Regions from separate parts of the Sporosarcina sp. Y1004 genome, predicted to be linked through region 1. Evidence: predicted binding sites of a transcription regulator. Region 1 holds the regulator's gene; each other region holds the start of a gene.
What was found. The regulator CtsR, encoded in region 1, represses protease genes until heat stress. The targets are predictions, from matches to a motif close to ATGGTCAATAAAGGTCAAACA.

Region 1 (4,289 bases):
TAGCCCGTATACTAACTATCAGCAAAAAATCTTCAAGATGGAAAAGGGTGTATTTTATGCTTAACTTACTATTATTTTCTATAATTACGGGCGTTGTATTCAGTTTATTAATCGTACCTTTTATCCTCAGCAGTCAAACGAAACGTGTCACAGATGATGCGCAATCGCCGATTGCCTTCAATAGAGGTGCCGCAATAGCTACAGTAGCGATTATCTCTGCTATTTTGGTATTTTTGTTTTACTATTTGACTAATATGGATCGCAACTGGACGTCGCTTTGGATTGCGTTTCTAGTCGTTACACTTCTAGGAGCCATTTCCGCTGGCGGTAAAGATCGTAAAGTGAAAGGTATTTTGTTCCTGGGCGCACTTGTGTTTGGCGTTTATATTTTAAGTGCTCCGCTATTCAATGCCAATAAGAAATACAAAGCGGTTGAGATGGATCAGAAAGTTGAAATCACAGCTTTTGACGAAACGAAAACGCCAGCAAGTGTCCCTCCGAAATTTGCAAGAAATAAAATGAAGAAAGCGTTCGGGCAAGTACCGAATACAAGTTATTATGAACTTGGCAGTCTGCAGATTCAAAAAGTAGATGGTAAATTCGTCTACATTGCACCCGTTGAGTTTTCTGGCTTTTTTAAATGGCTAAATGCGGATACAACTCCGGGTTATTTCACGATGAGCGCGACGGATTCAGCAGATAATCCTAAATTTGTGGAAGCAGAAATGGCTTACACGCCATCGTCATTCTTCCATAAGCAAGTTGAGCGTCATATACGAATGAAAATGCCGAACCTCATCTTTTATGGAGATGTACAACTTGAAATTGATGATGAAGGAAAGCCGCATTATATACGTTCATACGGTGAATTCATCAGCGCACGTAATGGTTTTGACGTAAAGGGAATTGTAGTCGTTGATCCTGAGAGTGGTAGTGTGAAGAAATATTCGCTAAAAGATGTTCCAGAATATATTGATGGCGCTGTTTCACCTGAAGCTGTCAGTTTGCAGAACAGCTATTTCGGTAATTATATCCATGGTTTCTGGAATTCAATCATTGGGAAGAAAGACGTTAAACTACCGTCTGATGAAGGAACAGAGGCGAATGTCAGTCCAATCTTCGATGAAGATGGCCATATGTATTACTTCACCGATTTCACTAGCCCGAAAGAAGGCGTCGATTCGATGCTAGGCTATGCGTTGACTGACGGGAGAACAGGTAAAGCCACATATTATACAGGTAATCTAGAAGAGTCCTATATGGATTCTCAAGGAGCACTTCAAATCATAGAAAAGAAATTCATAGAAAAGAAATGGTCGGGAGAAATGCCAGTCTTGTATAACTTCTACGGAGAAGCTAGCTGGTTGACACCGGTACTCGATTCAAATGGATTCCTACAAAATTACTTCATCGTATCAGCATCGAATCCGGAGATTTCGGTCTACGGAAATACGCCAAATGAAGCGTTAAAGTTATATAAAACAGCTCTTCAACGCGGAAGTAGCAGTGTGGATGGCAGTTCAGGCGCCGAAGAGGCGAAGGTGGCGGTAACTGTCGTGCGTGTCTTTAAAGAACGCGTTGGCGACTTTACACTGATTTCATTTTTAGCGGAGGATGGACGTAACTTCATCGTTTCTTCTGAAACTGTGCCGCTTGCCATTTATATTCAAGCAGGCGATAAACTTGCCGTAACGTATTTAGAAACGGGAGAACTATTCTTGCCGGTTAAAGAATTGACGAATGTTAGCGTGGAATAGAGGGTAAAGGAGTGTAAGGCTATACGCCTTGCACTCCATTTTTTTGTTTAGAGACTAAAAGATCACCTACTATGCCGATGCTAAGGGAATCCCCTCCTTCTTGGTGCATATCGATTGCAGTGCGAACAGAGAGTCCTGTACAATCAAGTCAAAGATAGTCAAAGTCAACGGCTTATTCCCCCAGTAGGAAAGAGGTGAGGACATGCGAAACATTTCCGACATTATAGAAGGATATTTGAAGGCAATAATCGAAGAGGAACAGTGTGGAACGATTGAAATTAAGCGCAATGAAGTTGCTGAAAAATTCCAATGCGTACCATCGCAGATCAACTACGTCATTAAGACCCGTTTTACAGCGGAAAGAGGGTATGCAGTTGAGTCTAAGCGAGGTGGCGGTGGTTATATACGCATATTCCGCGTGCAGGCAAATTCTCGTAAAGAATTAATTGAACATATTCTAGAGGGTATCCAGTCAGGAGCCTCCTTTACAATGGCCCTGGATGTCGTCTACAGACTAATTGAGGAAGACGTTATATCAGAGCGCGAGTCAAAGCTTATTCTCGCCGCTGTCGATCGAACAACAATCCATCAGCCACTTCCCGAACGTGATATTATACGTGCACGTATTTTGCAAGCGATGCTTTTGACGCTCATTTACGAGCAGCTAAATTGATTGATAATCTAACTGATTTGAGGTGGCTTTCAATGATATGTGAAAATTGTAAAGAACGGCCCGCATCCGTCAGCATCACTCAAGAAAGCGTGGTCGGATCCATGGAACATCATTTATGTGAGAAGTGCGCCTTCCAATCACATACATTAATTTTTGATCCTAATCAGGAACCGCTGTCGATTCAACAGTTTCTATCGCACTGGTTCAGCGGTTCAGAATCATTTCAGGAACAGCAGCCGAAAAGAGGGGAACAGTTGACAGGACCTGAATGTCCTTCATGCGGTTTGACGTTCCCGAAATTTCTCGATATCGGGAAATTTGGCTGTGCGGCATGTTACGACACGTTCCGTGAAAGACTTCCATACGTCTTTGGGAAACTGCACAACGGACGTTCGTCACATACGGGTAAAATCCCAGTTTCTTTTAATGAGCTTTATGCCGTTAAAAAGAAGATTGATGAGATTCGGGTCAAAATGAAAGATGCTATCGAAGCCGAACGTTTTGAAGAAGCGGCAGAATTACGTGACGAAGCGAATACACTCAAGCAACACCTTTCCCATGGAGGTGAAGAAAACGATGTCGATTGAAAAATTCATGCGTAATGCGGTAACCACCTGGATGATAGCTTATGGAGAAAACTCAGATATCGTGATGTCTACACGGGTTCGGCTTGCACGTAATTTAACAGGCTATCGTTTTCCAATCGCCATCACGGAAGAAGAGGCCATGGCGGTTGATAGGGCGGTTACAGGCGTCTTGCTTGATGCTGTAGAAAACGGGTATACCTACACCAAGATGTCGGATCTCCCTGCACTGGAACGACAAGTGCTCGTTGAGAAGCATTTAATCAGTCCACAACTTGCAGCACCTAATCGGCACGGGGCTGTCTTGCTATCGGAAGATGAGACCGTGAGTGTCATGGTCAATGAAGAAGACCATATTCGGATCCAATGCATCTGTCCAGGGCTTCAGCTGGAAGATGCATATAAACAGGCAGACCGAGTAGATGATTATTTGGAAAAAGAGCTACCATACGCGTTTGATGAGGATTTCGGTTTTTTGACAAGCTGCCCGTCAAATACGGGAACCGGCATGCGCGCATCAGTCATGATGCATTTGCCTGCACTTACCATTACCAAACAGATTGAACGTATAATTCCGGCTATTTCACGACTTGGCATGATTGTCCGTGGAAGTTATGGAGAAGGAAGCGAAGCGCCCGGCAATATCTATCAAGTGTCAAATCAGACAACGCTTGGTAAAACGGAGCAGGAGATATTAAAAGACCTTAGGAACATTACATCTCGCCTGATTGCTCATGAACGGAAATCACGGGAGTTGTTACTTGCAAAGTCACGGATTTCACTTGAGAACAGGTTATTCCGTTCGCTCGGTACAATCAGCTATGCACGTCTGTTACCGTCAGGAGAAGCTGCTCGATGTCTTTCCGACGTCAGGCTCGGAATCGATCTAGGGATTATCCAGGACGTTGATGTGTCGATCTTAAATGAGTTGATGATATTTATGCAACCGGGTTTTTTGCAGCAATATGCAAGTACGGAGTTATCCCAGGAAGAACGGGATATCTTCAGGGCGAAATTGTTCCGCGAACGGCTTAACGTTGAAAGAACAGTGCCGCCGGTTGAAAAAGAAGCGGAAGAGTGAGCAACTATTTTGCACAATATCTTAGGTTTCTGTATAGTCAGGTCAAAGATAGTCAAAGTCAATTTCTCTAATAAAGGAGTTCTGACGTTACCAGTTGAATACGTATAATTAGGATGGTTGTTTTATCGCTCCATTCTAATATTTATAATTCAATTGAGTAATGTACGAGTATTTGGGGAATTGATTGTATATAT
Region 2 (4,289 bases), on a different contig from region 1:
AACACAGTGAAGACCTAGTCGATCTGATGAACAAATACCATTTGAATGCAAAATCCATTGAACGTAAAAAAGGATATATCGCGTATTTAAAGGAAGCCGAAAAAATATCGGATTTTCTAAGTATTGTCGGTGCGCATGTTTCCTTAATGAAGTTTGAAGATGTACGGATTATACGGGATATGCGGAACAGTGTGAATCGTCTTGTGAATTGTGAAACAGCGAATATGAACAAAACGATAGGAGCTGCACAGCGCCAAGTTGAAAATATAAAGTTCATCGAAAGAACAATCGGCCTTGCGGAACTACCTGAAAGACTACAAGAAATCGCAAGACTTCGGGTGGACAATCAGGACATCACTTTAAAAGAGCTCGGAGAATTAGTTACGGGCGGAATGGTAAGTAAGTCAGGTGTAAACCATCGTTTAAGAAAAATAGAAGAAATTGCGGAAAACCTTCGCAGTGGTGGACTCGGCAGTCGGTGAATCCGATGTCGGACCAAGAGAGGAGTAGATACTGTCATGGCAGAAAGAACAGTTGAAGTGAAGATGAAAACGGGGTTACAAGCACGGCAAGCAGCCCTTTTTGTTCAAGAGGCAAATCGATTTATGGCGGATATATTTTTGAAAAAAGACGAACGCCAAGTGAATGCGAAAAGTATAATGGGGATTATGAGTCTTGCCATTGCACGAGGAACAAGCGTAACACTGATTGCAGAAGGAAATGACGAAGAACAAGCTTTAGAATCACTTGTCAATCTGGTTGGAAACGAAAATTGATATAACTCGCCGTTACTGCTGTCTGAAGACATGTAGAAGCGGTTTTTTTCTTTTCAGAAAAAAGCTTTGGTATCGGGAAGAAGATTCGTGTCTCACCGTGAAATCACCAGTTAAGTAAATAAAAAAGCCGATTCTCCAAAAATGGAAAATCGGCTTTCTAACTAATTATTTTGTTTTAGGTGCGTCTTTCATATCACTGCGTGTGATGATATGGTCAATTAAGCCATATTCTTTTGCACGTTCAGCTGTCATGAAGTTGTCGCGATCCGTATCCTTCGCGATAACTTCGACCGGTTGCCCAGTACGCTCTGAAAGAATCAAGTTCAGTTTTTCGCGAATGAATAAGATATGCTTAGCAGCAATTTCAATTTCTGTTGCTTGTCCTTGTGCTCCTCCAAGTGGTTGGTGGATCATAACTTCAGCATTAGGAAGCGCATAGCGTTTACCTTTAGTACCGGCAGCGAGTAGGAACGAGCCCATTGATGCAGCCATTCCTATGCAGATTGTTTGAATGTCAGGTTTGATGAATTGCATCGTATCAAAGATTGCCATTCCAGCTGTAACGCTTCCTCCAGGACTGTTGATATAAATGGAAATGTCCTTATCTGGATCTTCAGCTTCTAGGAATAGAAGTTGAGCAACGATAGAGTTCGCAACGTTGTCATCGATTCCACTTCCGAGCATGATAATACGGTCTTTCAATAGACGGGAATAGATGTCGTAAGCACGTTCACCACGGCTAGTCTGTTCAATTACTGTAGGTATTAGATTCATTCCATTTCCTCCTTCAAGGTGGATAGATTGTAGGTCTATTGAAACTAGATATCGTTTCAACTGTAACTTTATCATACATAGTATGGTCAACGAAGGTCAAATATAACGCTTTAAAATAAGCATTGCAATCGTGTTGCCGCACTAGTATACTTAGTCTTGTCTGTTACAACAGAACATTATATAATAAGGCAACGCCCTCGTGGTGCAACGGATAGCACGTGAGCCTCCGAAGCTTAAGATGTGAGTTCGATTCTCGCCGAGGGCATTTAAAGTGACGTTGCAACAACGTTATTGGTCGCGAGCACTACGCGACCTCCGATAACCTCCTTTCATTTACGTAGAAAATACGTATTTTGAATGGGGGTTTTTTCGTTGTCTGAAAACAGTGAATGCATCGCTATTAGCGGAAGTCAATAAAGCGATTGGGCGAGCAGTCGAAAACCCGAAAACCCGGCCGCCCAAATCCCCTATAAATACAGTTTTTTCGCTATAGCGGAAGTATTTGGGAGTGTGTATAATCAGAATAGTGCCAAAATAAAATTTCATTGGGGGTTATTTTATTGAAAATGTGGTACAAGCGTTGGGTAGTGGTATGGGGTGGCACGTTTGGCGTATTATTTGTCATATGGCTATTTACACCGGAAGTAGAGCCGGAAGTCGAAGTGGATGTGGTGGTAGAGTATTACGACACGCACGCAAAAAAGTTAGCGAAAGAATAAGGTACGACATTAAATGGATTCATATATAAGGAGCGGAAAGCCTAGTGCAATCAAGTACAGGCTTTTTTCGTTTAGTCATGCGGATATCGCACGACATAAAAAGAGCCGCGCCATCAAGCGTAGCTCTTTTCGGTTTTCCTTATTATTCAATCGTCAGAATATCGTTTATTCCGTACAGCTTACCGTTGCGTTCGAGCGTCTTCATGGCGTTTACAATCCGTTCTAGTGTTTCGAAGTTTAAGGACTTGCTGCCACCTTTGCAATGTAAAGTACCTAATAAAGGAAACGTAATCAGTTGTGAAATTAAAAGCCCAGACGGTGTGCGATCACTTGGAACACGAAGAAATAGATCGTACGAGAAAAGTTTATCGTTAAAAGTTAAATTATGATAAAAGCAAATTCATCAGCTATCGCTGATTTTGCAAATACAGATGGTCATGGAGTTTTTAATCTTTTCGACTATTTCCATTCTGAGTACTTTCAGCAATTGTGGAAGTTGCTTTCTTAAAATCATTATTAATAGTAGGTGAAGAGGCCTTTACAGGATCTCCATAGGCTGTAAAAGTAGTTGGATCTTTCTTTTTCTTGTCAGCACTTGCATTCATGTTCATATTTTGATTAGTCATTATTTTAGAACCTCCTATTGTAATTTCAAATGTCGTCAAGCGTGAAGTGAAACCATTTAGTCATTAATTAACTTTAGAATCTCCAATAACGCGCTTACTATGCATCTCAAATAGAGTTCTTATCTTTTTGGAGCGAAGAACAAGCGGCGCATATTTGAAATAGAAAAAGGAAGGCGATTTTTGCCTAACTTTTTTGTTTTGATCAAAGTTTTAGATTCTCATAGTTACTTCAATTCCTTTTTAACAATATTCGTTTACCTACATATACTAAGTGTCACTGGGCGTATTTCCTGAAGACAAAGGAGTGTTTATTTGGATTGGCTAATAATCACTTTGTTCGGAGTTATTTTCTGCTTACTTATTTTAATCATTACATTAGCATTACCTTTAGCTAAACAAAAGCAATGGTAGCAAAATAACGTTCCCGTCATACAATATTTCGAGGAGTGATGAAATTGGAACGTCCTATGTTCCGGGGAAGTTTTAAACCGTTCGTTTCCCCGCTAGATCCATGTCCGCCTATACTGGAAAAGACATTTGTTTTACCTCCGCAGATTTTTACGAATTTTCAGCAGCCTGGCCTTCCACAGTATTCACCTGCAGAAGCACTGCGCCGCGGAACGCTTTGGCCAGCGTTTGATGATGGGTACTCACGGGAAGAGGGGATTTCATGAACGCGTTTGAAGAAGAACGCCATATGATGTTGAAGGTGCAACAGGCAGACTTTGTAGTTGTCGAGCTAACGTTGTACACTAATACCCATCCCGATGACGCTGAAGCGCTAGATCAGTGGCGGGAAGCAATTAAAGAAGCTGCTAATGTACGGCGCCAATATGAAAATAAATACGGGCCCTTATCTCTGACATCTATACCATCAAAACAGGCCATTGAAATCGGCTGGCGCTGGAATCAAGAACCATGGCCATGGCAACGATGAGAAGGGAGATTAGCTATGTGGGTCTATGAGAAAAAACTGTTGTATCCGGTTGAGGTAAGTACATGTAATCCAACGCTTGCGAAATACCTGAGGGAACAATACGGAGGTGCAGACGGGGAACTTGCGGCTGCGCTCCGTTATATGAACCAACGTTATACGGTTCCGGGTAAGGTGATTGGGCTATTGAATGACATCGCAACGGAAGAGTTTTCACATCTAGAAATGCTTGCGACAATGATTTATAAATTAACGAAAGATGCGACACCTGAACAACTTGTCGAAGCTGGACTAGGCGATCATTTTGTCAACCACGGACATGATCTCTTCTACGAAAATGCGGCTGGAGTACCGTTTACTGCGACGTATATCCAAGCGAAAGGCGATCCGATTGCCGATTTGTATGAAGATATTGCAGCGGAAGAAAAAGCCCGAGCAACCTATCAATGGCTGATTGACG
Region 3 (4,289 bases), on a different contig from region 1:
CATTCCCGTATCTTCTTATTAGATGTGTATGAAACAAGCACAAAAGAAGTGCTCCGTGATAAATCACTCAAACATCCGATATTTGGACAAATTCCATTGAGTCAATGGTTTCTATTTGTCGGATTGCATGAAAAACGTCACTTGAAACAATTGAAAAAAACAATTGAAATGGACGTTGAGTGACTTTCATCAGCCGAGGGACGGGCATTCATGGGTTGGTCAAGTGGAGCAGTAGGTCCGGTAAGAAGAATCATTGTATTGAAGAAGAGCATCGGGAGAACTTTGCCGATGCTCTTTTGCAGTTATTCCCTTTCAATAACGGAATTCCATGTTCATCCGCAAATTCGTAGATTGATATTTCCTTAATTCGGAAGTTATATTAGGTGAAAAAAGTTTTAGATACATAGTAAAAATGAAAAAGAGCCAAGCATGAGGAGAGGATATTTCACAGAATTGAATTTTTATTTGATATTGAAAGCACTTTCATTATATACTGAGTGAAGTAAATCGGTTTACTAAACCGATTTATCTGAAAACAGATGAGAGTTAAGAGCTTTTCTTTCGGAGAGAGGTATTTGTGGTGTTGTCTACTATTGGTGTGTAAAGCTAGGCAACGCATAAATGATGCATGATAATCTGCAAATATCGAAAGTGTTGATTAATTGGTTTGGAGTAAGCGGTTACAAGGTTACTGTGCTTGACTGACCATCAATAATTAGAAATGTCAGTCCACATGCGTAAAAGCAATTCGAAGCTATTAGAACAAACTGAAAGTAGACTTGGGGGGAGAATAAAGATGGATTGGATTATAACTTATTTACCGCTTATTTGGGTAGCTCTTGGTGTAGCGTTGCTTCTTTACTTGAACATCGTGGTAAAACTGAATAGTGTACTTGCCCTTTTGATTGTTGCGATATTGGTAGGTATTTTAAACGGGTTAACATTAGATATGGTCGTCGTATCGATAAAGACAGGTTTTGGAGGAACGCTCGGAAGTTTGGCAATCATTATCGGAATGGGTGCTGTGCTTGGTAAATTAATGGTGGATTCCGGTGCTGCTCAACGGGTAGCTTCTACCTTATTGAACAAGTTTGGCGTAAAGAATGTTGAATGGGCAATTTTAATTGTTGGTGCCATTTTTGGTGTCTCAGTATTTTATGAAGTGGCGTTTATCATATTGGCACCACTTGTCATCAGTATTGCAATTGAAGCGAAAATTCCATATTTACGCTTAGGTATCACGATGGTTGCCTCGGCTACAATGGCGCATAGTATATTCCCACCACAACCTGGACCAACTGCACTTGTTGAGGCTTATGGTGCAGACATGGGGATGGTTTACATATTGGGACTGATCGTAGTCATTCCATCAGTAATTGCAGCAGGTATTATTTTACCTAGAATGCTACGTAATTTGGATCGTCCTGTACCACCGATGTTGAAGAAGCCGAAAGAATTTGCTGAAGATGAAATGCCTGGATTTGCTGTAAGTATAATTGTACCGTTATTGCCAGCAATCATCATTACATCGGCAACGATTTTGGATTTCTTTATAGAAGAAGGAACGATGTTCTATCAAATTATTAATTTCCTTGGTAGTGCCGAAATTAGCATGATTCTCGCTGTATTGGTTGCCATTTATGTATTCGGCATACGCAGAGGTAGAACAATGCCGGAAGTTATGAATTCGTTCTCAGGTGCTATTGAAGGTATTGCGATGATTATCTTCATTGTTGGTGCTGGTGGAGCTTTCAAACAGATCATTTTGGATACAGGTATTGGTGACTTCATCGCAGGAATGATGGAAAATACAAGTGTATCGCCATTAATTATGGCCTGGGTCATTACTGCAATGTTACGTATTGCTACGGGGACGGGTGTTGTTTCTGCAATTACTGCTGCTGGTATTGTAGGTCCGCTAATTCATACATTTGATGTGAATCCTGTATTAATGGTTTTAGCAACAGCGGCAGGAAGTAATACAATTACTCACGTAAATGACGCATCCTTCTGGTTGTTTAAAGAGTACTTTAACTTATCCATTAAAGATACGTTTAAAACCTGGGGCCTGTTATTATTCACGACCTCGGTCGTTGGTCTTGGTGTTGTACTACTGCTTAGCTTGTTTATCTAATAAAAAACTGTCATTCAAGTCCACGGTAATGGATTTGGTTGACAGTTTTTTTATTTGAGGATCATGTGGCTAAGCTGATTTTACGTGTAGTCTTCATTAAAAATATTCAAGGATATGCAAGCAAGTTTCTTGAAAGTCAAAAAAGGTCAGTGTATAATAAGTGCATAGATCAAATATAGTCAAAGTCAGGAAAGATAGATAAATGAAAAATTGAGGGAGGAATAGAACATGAAATGTCAACATTGTGATAAAAACGAAGCGACGATGAGTTTGAGATTTCAAGTAAATCAGCAAGGAATGCACATTAATATGTGTCATCCATGCTTTCAAGAAATCCAAAGTCAATTACAAGCAGGTAAGATGCCGTCATTTAGCAACAATGCGAATCCCTTTTCCCAAGCTAACGGCGGCCAACAGGCAAGAACTCAAACAAAGCAAACACAAGAAGGTCACGGCAACGGTTTGTTAGACCAACTTGGTAAAAATATATCAAATGATGCAAGAAATGGACTGATTGATCCAGTCATCGGACGCGATCAAGAAGTGAAACGCGTCATTGAAACGTTAAATAGAAGAAATAAAAACAACCCAGTGCTAATTGGTGAGCCTGGAGTTGGTAAAACAGCAATCGCCGAAGGGCTCGCAGTAAAAATCCATGAAGGCGATGTTCCGGTGAAACTAAAGAATAAAGAAGTGTACTTACTAGATGTTGCTTCACTTGTTACCAATACAGGCATTCGTGGTCAGTTTGAAGAGCGGATGAAACAACTCATTGAAGAACTTCAAGTCCGGACAGATGTTATTTTATTCATCGATGAAATTCACCTACTCGTTGGTGCGGGTTCAACAGAAGGATCGCAAATGGATGCCGGTAATATTTTGAAGCCAGCCTTAGCACGGGGAGGTTTGCAACTCATCGGGGCAACGACATTGAAAGAATATCGTCAAATCGAAAAAGATGCCGCACTTGAACGTCGGTTCCAACCGATTATCGTCAAGGAACCATCGGCAGAAGATACGATTAAAATCTTAAGTGGAATAAAAGGACGTTACGAAAACTTCCATGAAGTACACTATACAGATGAAGCGATTCAAGCATTTGTCACCTTATCACAACGTTATATTCAAGACCGCTTTTTACCGGACAAAGCGATTGATTTGATGGATGAAGTCGGGTCACGTTTAAACCTTGCACACGTCATCCCTAATTCGGATTCAGATTCACTTGGAGTGCGTCTGGGCGAAATCATTCAAGAAAAAGAACAAGCAGCAGAATTGGAAGACTATGAAAAAGCGGCAAATTTACGTTATGAAGAAATTCAATTACGTAAACAATTGGAAGAAGCGAAACAAAATGGGGAAGCTAAAAAAATAGAAGTTTCTGTTGCAGATATTGAGTTAATTGTCGAAGAGAAAACAGGAATTCCTGTGACAAAACTACAAGCGGCAGAACAGGTGAAAATGAAAGGTCTTCAGGAAAATCTCAATAAAAAAGTCATAGGTCAAGAAGAAGCGGTTGATAAAATTGCAAAAGCAATCCGTCGTAGCCGTGCGGGACTTAAATCGAAAAACCGTCCCATTGGCTCCTTCTTATTTGTCGGTCCAACGGGTGTTGGTAAAACAGAAATCACAAAAGTCCTAGCAGAAGAATTATTTGGTTCACGTGACACGTTAATCCGTCTCGATATGAGTGAATATATGGAGAAACATGCGGTGTCTAAAATTATTGGCTCCCCTCCAGGTTATGTTGGGCATGAAGACGCTGGCCAATTAACAGAACAAATACGCCGGAATCCGTATTCAATTTTACTCCTTGACGAAATTGAAAAAGCGCATCCAGACGTTCAAAATATGTTCCTTCAGATTATGGAGGATGGTCGATTAACAGATTCACATGGTCGGACAGTCAGTTTCAAAGATACGGTTATTATTATGACAAGTAACGCTGGAACAGGCGACAAAAAAGTGAGCGTCGGTTTCAATAAAACGGTACACGAATCCGTTACGATGCTAGAAATGTTAGGCGATTATTTCAAACCTGAATTTCTCAATCGTTTCGATGCAATTGTTTCATTTAACGAATTAACAGAGGAAAATCTACTTGAAATCGTGGAATTAATGCTTGTTGATTTACAAGTAACAATCGAAGAAAATA

Region 2: clpP (ATP-dependent Clp endopeptidase proteolytic subunit ClpP) is a predicted target of CtsR. The motif match lies at 1,633-1,653, and genes of this name have one in related genera.
Region 3: AC25Y6_RS07360 (ATP-dependent Clp protease ATP-binding subunit) is a predicted target of CtsR. The motif match lies at 2,267-2,287, and genes of this name have one in related genera.

What each region holds. Positions count from the first base shown of each region.
Region 1 is NZ_JBYHFQ010000001.1:108,070-112,358, reverse strand. Features, by position in the region: gene AC25Y6_RS00660 (hypothetical protein) at 57-1,757, shown strand; gene AC25Y6_RS00655 (CtsR family transcriptional regulator) at 1,960-2,430, shown strand; gene AC25Y6_RS00650 (UvrB/UvrC motif-containing protein) at 2,463-3,017, shown strand; gene mcsB (protein-arginine kinase McsB) at 3,007-4,095, shown strand.
Region 2 is NZ_JBYHFQ010000006.1:33,604-37,892, forward strand. Features, by position in the region: gene whiA (DNA-binding protein WhiA) at 1-482, shown strand, start outside; gene AC25Y6_RS06025 (HPr family phosphocarrier protein) at 519-776, shown strand; gene clpP (ATP-dependent Clp endopeptidase proteolytic subunit ClpP) at 942-1,550, opposite strand; tRNA gene AC25Y6_RS06035 (tRNA-Arg) at 1,744-1,815, shown strand; gene AC25Y6_RS06040 (hypothetical protein) at 2,111-2,269, shown strand; gene AC25Y6_RS06045 (hypothetical protein) at 2,716-2,895, opposite strand; gene AC25Y6_RS06050 (spore coat associated protein CotJA) at 3,363-3,569, shown strand; gene AC25Y6_RS06055 (spore coat protein CotJB) at 3,566-3,832, shown strand; gene AC25Y6_RS06060 (manganese catalase family protein) at 3,848-4,289, shown strand, end outside.
Region 3 is NZ_JBYHFQ010000007.1:114,145-118,433, reverse strand. Features, by position in the region: gene AC25Y6_RS07370 (DinB family protein) at 1-183, shown strand, start outside; gene AC25Y6_RS07365 (gluconate:H+ symporter) at 797-2,134, shown strand; gene AC25Y6_RS07360 (ATP-dependent Clp protease ATP-binding subunit) at 2,363-4,289, shown strand, end outside.